Terriglobus albidus: one gene and its partner. Each later gene encodes a partner of the first gene's protein in a complex. Links are inferred from orthologs where the notes say so. Each region holds a gene or a part of one and is shown in the gene's direction. Other genes may lie near its edges.

Region 1 (4,384 bases):
TTCTCCGGTAAGGGCGCGGACGGCATGGTGCTGGTCTCCGCGAAATAACGGTTACGCAGGCAGGCCTGGCGTTCGTCTGCTAGCCTTTTAGCAGCATGGAAGCAATCTGCCATCGGTGCCATCAGTCGTTCCCCGCGGACTCCGCGTTCTGCCCTCACTGCGGAGCGGCGCAGCTCTATGTCACCGCGGAGCAGATGGAGGATGAAGCAGCCGCCGGCAATCTGCCGCCGTTGCAGCGAGTCTCGCGCATCGACTGGCACCGGGCCCTGCTCTCGTCGCTGGTGGTTGCCGCCGCAGCCGCGGTACTGTCTGCGCTGGCCGTGCTGGTGCCGGTGCTCTCTATCGCTCGCTTTCTCTGGATCCTCACGGCATCCACCACGACGCTCTGGTTCTACCTCAAGCCGGCGCCCAACCGTCCCATGGATGGCGGTATCGGCGCGCGTCTCGGAACGGTGACCGGTCTCGCCGTCTCGTTCCTCACCACCTTTTCGACCGCGCTGCTGATGGTCATCCAACGTTATGTCCTGCATCGCGGAGCAGCCATGGACGCTGCTTTCGCCGACATGCTGAACAGGCTGGGTGAGTTTTACAAGAGTGTGGGCATTGACGCCCAGCAACAGCAGCTCGTCTTCTCCCTGCTGCGTTCTCCCGAAGGCCATGCCGGGCAGATGCTTTCGGAGTTCGCTATGCGCGCCGTCTTCATCACGGCCTTCCTTGCGCTGGTCGGCGCCATCTCCGGCATGGCCCGTAAGAGCCGTCGCCGCGTCGCTGGCTAACATATATCTGTTGCGGATATATCTGTTCCTGATGTAGAGTGCTTCCATGAGCACCGCCAGGACTTCGCCCGAGGATCATCTTCCGCTAACGCCGGCAGTCTTCGCCATCCTTCTCGCCCTTGCCGATGGTGAAAAGCACGGCTACGCCATCATGCAGGAGGCGCGCGAGCACGTCTCCATGGGGCCGGGAACGCTCTACGGAACGCTCGACCGCCTGCTGACCGCTGGCCTTGTCGTGGAGACGGGCCTCTCTGAAGATGAGCGCCGGCGCTACTATCGCGTTACCCCGCTCGGCAGGCGTGTGCTTACAGCAGAGACGGCACGGCTGCAGCGAGCGGTCGCCATGGCTCAGGACAAAGGCATACGCCCCATCGAGGTGAAGGCATGAAGCTCGATCGTCTCCTCCGCATCTACGCTTTATCCCTGTACCTATATCCAAAGGCATTCCGAGAACGGTATCGCGAGCAGCTTCTCGACGCCGCGCGCCAGGCCTATGACGAGCGGCAATCGGGACACGGCCGGCTGCTTCTGGTCCATCTACGGGACAGCCTGGGTTCCGGACTCTGGGAGCGGATAACGACACCTTTGCGGCCGCTGTACGCCATCCTGCTCTCTGGAGCCGTCACCCTGGTCCTCTTGGTGATGGCGGTTACAGCGCAGCAGATCGTGCGCCGCCAGGCCGATGTCAGGCCCCGACAGGCAGTGGCAAGCATCGCTGCCAGGCTCGGACAAGGCGCGAATGAGCATATCCTGCAGCCGCGAGAAGAGATCAGCGATGTCGATTGGCTGCGTTCTGACCATACCTTTGCCGCCATCTACAACCCTGCCGGCGAACCCATCGCTGCCAGCGCCACGCTGCATGGAGCCTTTCCGCATCTGCCCAGCGTGATCTTCCCTCGTATCCGGCAGACCGGGCGTACGGTCATCACCTGGCAGCCGGAGAATCGTCTGCGCCTTGCGCTCACCGTTCGTCCGCTTCCCGACGGTAACTATGTCGTCGCGGGCCAGAGCCTGCTTCCCTTTGAACGCCGGGAAAGCGCGCTGCGCCTCTCTTTTGCCATCGCCTGGGGCCTCATTCTTTGCGCCGCAGGAGGCCTCTTCCTCCGCCGTCCTGCACCGTACGCTCCGCTCCGGTAAAATAGCCGAGGCGGTTACGAACAGGATGTCCTGGTTTAAGCGCGAAGATAACGAGATCATCAACGACGACACAGAGAAGACAGTCCGCACGGAAGGTCTTTGGATCAAGTGTGAGGGTTGCCGGCAGATCATCTGGAAGGCTGATCTCGAAGCCAACCTGCAGGTCTGCCCCAAATGCGGCAAGCACTTCCGCCTCGATGCCCGTTCGCGTATCGATCTGCTGCTTGAGCCTGGCTATCAGCTGGTCGACCTGGATCTGCGCTCCACCGACCCGCTGAATTTCACCGATCTTAAGAGCTACAGCGGCCGCCTGCAGGCAGCCCGCCGCAAGACCAACCTGAACGACGCCATCATCAATGCCGTCGGCCAGATGGGGCCGCATCGTGTCGTTCTTTCGGTGATGGAATATGGCTTCATCGGTGGCTCCATGGGCTCCGTCGTCGGCGAAACCATCGCCCGCGCTGTGGATCGCGCCTACGAAACCAAGACCCCGCTGATCATCATCTCGGCCTCCGGCGGAGCCCGCATGATGGAAGGCATCGCCTCCCTGATGCAGCTTGCCAAGGTCTCCACGGCTCTTACGCGTCTCGACGCCGAGAAGATCCCGTTCATCTCGCTGATGACCGACCCTACCACCGGTGGCGTCACGGCCAGCTTTGCCATGCTGGGCGACCTCAATATCTCCGAGCCCGGAGCCCTGATCGGTTTTGCCGGTCCCCGCGTCATCGAGCAGACCATCCGCCAGAAGCTACCCGAAGGCTTCCAGCGCGCGGAGTTCCTGCTGGAGCACGGCTTCCTCGATGCCATTGTTCCGCGCCGCGAGCTGAAGGACTACCTCGTCCGCGCTCTCAGTTTCATGCAGCCGGCCTAGCCCAATAGAGACAAGATTTCGTATCCTTGCCGGGCCGTCCCATACCTCCTGGGATGAACCCTCTAAAGGAGACCTTGCCTCATGGCTGAAACCGCAGGCACCTCGAAGGCCGCGCTGTGGACTGGGCGCATCCTCATCTGGATTCCCTCACTCTTTATCCTCTCGGGCGGCATCAACACGCTCCGCCACGCTCAGATGGTGATCGACGGCCTCAAGCAGTTCGGCTATCCCATGAGCATCCTTCCCTACATGGGCACTGTGGCTCTGCTCGGCGGCCTGCTGGCGCTGATTCCGGTCACCGAAGTGTTGGGCGTGATCCTGCTCACGGCCTACCTCGGTGCAGCTGCCCTCACCCACCTGCGGGCGGAACAGGCAATCTGGTACATGCCTGTTCTCTTCGGCGCCATACTCTGGATTGGCCTCTACCTGAAAGAGCCTCGCGTCCGCGCGGTCTTTCCCCTCAACCGCTAGAGCATTTTTCTGTAGGTGTAATGCAGGGTTTGTGCATGTATGGGCGTTTTCCGCAATGAAAACGCCGCTGCACGCTCCTCTCGGAATGCCCAGCAACATCTAGAGATATCGACATATAGAGATAGCCCATGCCCGGGTCCCCATGTCCCCAGGAGACATCCTCCAAGTCAGCGCAGTCCAAAGAAAAAATGACGCGAATGAGTCCCCTCATCCGCGTCCCAGGACACACCTTGGAACTTCTTTATGGGCTCTTCCTTCCTCTTTCCCTCTTTCGAGGCAGGAAAATGCGATTCATGAGATTGCGGAACTGACTCGTAGGGTTGTACTTACGAGCGACCACAAACACACATGCCGACGGCCAGAGGCAGACACGAGTTCATTCTCAGAAAAAATGATCGAGCCGATTGATTTTGGCAGCTGCCATTCAAAGAGAGGGGCGCCTTGCGGGCTCTTGGTAGCGATAAACGCTATTTATTTATCGTTATTCGATAAATAAATATTGACAAAGACGCTCTAGCGTCTTACTGTTTCTTTCGTGGTGCTGGTAGATCTACGGAGGTATCGTTCATGGATTCCGAACTCGAGAGAAAGCTGCAAAGGATTCGGTCGTTCAGCCAGGTTTTCAGGCGGATTTGCCAGGGAGCGTTGCTTGTCATGTTCCTGCTGTTGCTCGCCTGTATCGCCGGCATCTGCATTGGAAGGGGTGGAATCGTCCGTGCATTCGATATCTCGATCCCGTTGAGCACGTTGAGTGGATATCAACGCATCCTTATGGCTGTGGTTGCGGTGCTTGCGATCGCTGTTCCTATCAAAGGGCTGTATCACCTGGAACGGTTATTTCGGAACTATACGGAAGGCAAGATCTTTACCGTTGCATCCGCTGGGGAGATCCGGCAATTGGGTATAACCGCTCTTCTGTGGGCCGCGGCCAATCTTATATGGATTGCCGCTGCAGTGGTCTTAACCGAGCGGCGCCTTCCTCATTCCTTCTACTTCCGCATGGACTCAATCGCCATTGGCGTGACGGTCATCGTGATCTCGTGGCTGATGGAGATGGCTGCGGCGATGCGCGAAGAAAACGAACTGACCATCTGATCTGGCCGAAGGAGCGTTTGCAGTGCCAATTGTT
Region 2 (3,542 bases), 3.1 Mb from region 1 along the record:
TCCGGCGGCACTATTACGACTCGGAGTCGAACGAGGGCATCGGCTTCTATGCCGAGGAGATGGCGCTGGAAGCCGGTCTCTTCGACGACTCGCCGCATATGAAGGAGGCCATCTACGGCATGATGCGCCTGCGGGCGCTGCGTGTGGAGGTCGACGTCAAGCTGGCCCTCGGAGAGTTCACACTGGAGCAGGCCGCCGACTATCTAACGAAGGTTGTCCCCATGGACCGCGGTACGGCGACCAGCGAGGCAGTCATGTTTGCCTCGACACCTGGACAAGCGATTACCTACCAGATCGGCAAGCTCGATATCCAGCGGCTGATGACCGATGCCCGCCAGAAGCAGGAAGAGAGCTTCAAGCTGCAGCGGTTCCATGACTTCATCTGGCTGAACGGCAATCTTCCGTTTTCGCTGATGCGGTGGGAGATGCTCGATGACTCCAGCGATGTACCTCCTGTTGCGCCGTCCTTTCTGGAGGCGAAACGAAACTCGCGGGCGATATAGGCAGTCCAACGAGTATGGCTACCGACCGCCAATTAGCGTACGCTCTGCTTCGCATCGCCTTCGGTGTCAATTTTGCGGGTCATGGATTCATTCGGATCCACTCCGGCGTCGCTGCCTTTGCTGCTAATACCGCACAGCGTCTTGCGAATGCTCCGTTGCCGCATGACCTGGTACTCGCTCTTGGTTACGTCATCCCATTCGCGGAGGCTGCCCTTGGATTGGCTTTGATCTTCGGCATCTTTACCCGCCTTGCTCTGATCTGCGGATCGCTCTTCATGATGATGCTCACCGCTGGTACTACCGCCAATCAGCAATGGGATGTGGCGAGCCAGCAGTTGCTGTATCTTCTCGTCTTTTTCATGTTGCTGCACTTCCGCAGCGATAACTGGCTTGCGCTCGACCAGCTTCGATACAATCGAACCTGATGGCAGATTTTGAGGCAGCAAAGCCCGCCGTGGCAGAGACGTCTGAAGCCTGGCGAAGGACTGAGATGGCGCGGCATCCCCAGCGCCCATACCCGATGGACTTTATCCAGGCACTCTTTACCGACTTCAGCGAGATCCACGGAGACCGTGCCTTTGGCGATGACCCCGCCATGGCAGCCGGTATGGCCCGTTTCCACGGGGAAGAGGTCATGGTCATCTGCAACTTGAAGGGCCGCACTCTGAAGGAGCGCATGTTGCGCAAGTTCGGCAGTCCGGACCCTGAGGGATACCGCAAGGCACTGCGCGCCATGAAACTGGCCGAGAAGTTCGGCCGTCCGGTCTTTACCTTTATCGACCTGGCCGGTGCAAATCCAGGCCTCGGCGCGGAAGAACGCGGACAGGCAGAGGCCATCGCCCGCAATCTGATCGAGATGGCGCGTCTGCGTGTGCCGATCTTAGCCACTATCACGGGTGAGGGAGGCTCCGGCGGGGCTCTCGCGCTGGCTGTGGCCGATCGGGTACTGATGCTCGAGAACGCCATGTACTCGGTGATCTCTCCCGAGGCTGGCGCATCCATCATGTGGAAGGATGCCGCCAAAAAACAGAAGGCGGCGGAGGCGCTGAAGTACACAGCAGAGGATGTGAAGCGGCTGGGTTGCGTGGATGAGATTGTTGCAGAGCCGGAGGGTGGCTCGCAGAACGATCCCGCCTATTCGGTCTCCCTTCTGAACGATCGTCTGGAGGCCAATCTTGGCCATCTCCGTACGCTCAGCGTCGACGACTTGCTGGCCCAGCGCTACAGCAAGTTCCGCAACATGGCCCAGTTCTTTGAGGTAGCCTCCTAAGCTCCGTTTGCCACGATGACTTTGCAGACCCAGGACCGTATACGTGGCTCGGGCGGGCTCTTTGGAGGCCAGACTCGGGGCAGTGCAGCCGTGCGCTTTGTCTTTGGCACCGTCTGGGTCTTTGCCTCCCAGATCATTGCCGTGATGGCGACGTCGAACATCGATACTTCGGCGCATGAACTGTTTTTCCGGACATTCTGGCTGGCCCTGCTTCTGCTCGGCTTCTGGGGAATGGGACGTGCTCTTGATGGGCAGGAAAGTCCTATCAAGTCCATGGGACTTATACGACGAGAAGGATTTGCTAAAGAGCTTGCCCTGGGAGTCGCTACAGGCTGGGGACTGATCACGGTTCTGGTGCTGCCGATCATGCTCTCCGGCAGGCTCGATCTCAGCTTCTGGTGGAGCGCCCGGTCCATCCTGCTCACGGTGAACAACCTGATCGTGCTCGCGGTCGCTGCCCTGGTTGAAGAGGTCGCCTTCCGCGGCTATGCTTTTCAACGACTTCGCGATGCCGTTGGACCAACGGTCGCTACCTTGTTGCTCGCAGCCGTCTTTGGCCTGGTTCATCTGAACAACCCGCACGGAGGCTGGCCGGCGGTCTTTGTCACCATGCTGGCGGGCATCATGCTATCGGTGGCATATCTGCAGACACGCAGCCTCTGGATGACTTGGGGACTGCACTTCGGCTGGAATGCCAGCATGGGGGTTCTCTTCGGTCTACCAGTGAGTGGTCTGGACTTCTCGAGCGTAGTGCAGGCTCGTCCCGGCCTTCCGGTCTGGTTGACGGGAGGTCTTTACGGTCCGGAAGCATCAGTGCTCGCGCCATTTGTCGTTCTGGCTGGCATCGCCGTTGTTGTGCGGGTAACCCGCGATCTCCATTGGAAATATGGGTTTGATCCGGTCGTTGCCGGCGGGTACCCGATGGCCGCTCCGCCTCCGCCGCAGCATGCTGCCATGGAGGCCGAAGCGGCTCAAAAACAAGCAGCGCTCATCCAGATCATGCCGGCTTCTGCACCCTTGCAGACGGCACCTCGGCCTACCGAACAATCAGATTTCCCATCTGGGGAAAAATGACAAAACCCTGACTTGCCAAGCCCCTCAGGGAAGGCGCAAGATGCTGGTAACTTGAGGTGATACCTCCATGGCATCGCGGGCTCAGTTTTGGGTGGTAGCAGCTTCGCTGGCCGCCCTCTGGCTGCCGGCGGCACGAGGGCAAGTTTTTGTTGTTGGCAAAAACACAGCCACCGACGGCATGGTCACCGAATTTCATCCCACAAGGGTCGAGCTGCCATCTCAGCCTCTGACAGAGCGAGGCAGGCGAGATTTGTTGCGCATGCTCGAAGCGGAACAGGGTTTCGCCCACCGGGCTTTGCCGATGGGTGGTCAGGGACTGACCCTGCAGGCCAATGGCACGCTCTCTCCAGACTCTGACGCTATCCGTGATGCTCTTTATAAGAAGGGCATCTCCGCACAGGCCGGAGACCGGGTCGTCGTGACGAATCTGCACTTCGAGAAAGATCGCCTCATCATCGATCTGGACGGCGGCCCCTTCAAGAAGCACCGCTGGCTCTCGCATGTGCAGTTTAACGACAACAACGTCGTCGCTCCGGAAGACCAGCCGACAGGCTCACGGGTCACGCTTGTCTTCGAAAAATTCATCCCTGACCTAACCTCTGCCGAGATCAAAAGCCTGCTTGAACCGGTCATCGACTTTGGTGTGAAGACCAGTGAAGAGGCTTACGCCAATACCTTGCCGGAGCCGCTGAAGC

Evidence for each region.
Region 2: the proteins of accD (region 1) and FTW19_RS14800 are in contact, whole or in part, in a solved structure (PDB 8UXZ), measured with the Escherichia coli proteins. The link is inferred for Terriglobus albidus from one-to-one orthologs.

Annotation. Positions count from the first base shown.
Region 1 is NZ_CP042806.1:696,509-700,892, forward strand. What follows is about bases 862-3,861. They hold accD (acetyl-CoA carboxylase, carboxyltransferase subunit beta), read left to right. Parts: upstream 862-1,938; coding sequence 1,939-2,784; downstream 2,785-3,861. Other genes in these bases: FTW19_RS02890 (PadR family transcriptional regulator), read left to right, coding at 862-1,164; FTW19_RS02895 (hypothetical protein), read left to right, coding at 1,161-1,913; FTW19_RS02905 (DoxX family protein), read left to right, coding at 2,866-3,255. In the rest of the region: FTW19_RS02880 (cytochrome D1 domain-containing protein), read left to right, coding at 1-48; FTW19_RS02885 (hydrogenase maturation nickel metallochaperone HypA), read left to right, coding at 96-776; more of FTW19_RS02890, read left to right, coding at 823-861; FTW19_RS02910 (DUF2975 domain-containing protein), read left to right, coding at 3,910-4,350; FTW19_RS02915 (helix-turn-helix domain-containing protein), read left to right, coding at 4,373-4,384.
Region 2 is NZ_CP042806.1:3,790,965-3,794,506, forward strand. The notes cover bases 1-2,850. They hold FTW19_RS14800 (acetyl-CoA carboxylase carboxyltransferase subunit alpha), read left to right. Parts: upstream 1-927; coding sequence 928-1,773; downstream 1,774-2,850. Other genes in these bases: FTW19_RS14790 (DUF885 family protein), read left to right, coding at 1-503; FTW19_RS14795 (DoxX family protein), read left to right, coding at 518-928; FTW19_RS14805 (CPBP family intramembrane glutamic endopeptidase), read left to right, coding at 1,789-2,847. In the rest of the region: FTW19_RS14810 (DUF2845 domain-containing protein), read left to right, coding at 2,915-3,542. UniProt on the Escherichia coli protein: Component of the acetyl coenzyme A carboxylase (ACC) complex. First, biotin carboxylase catalyzes the carboxylation of biotin on its carrier protein (BCCP) and then the CO(2) group is transferred by the carboxyltransferase to acetyl-CoA to form malonyl-CoA.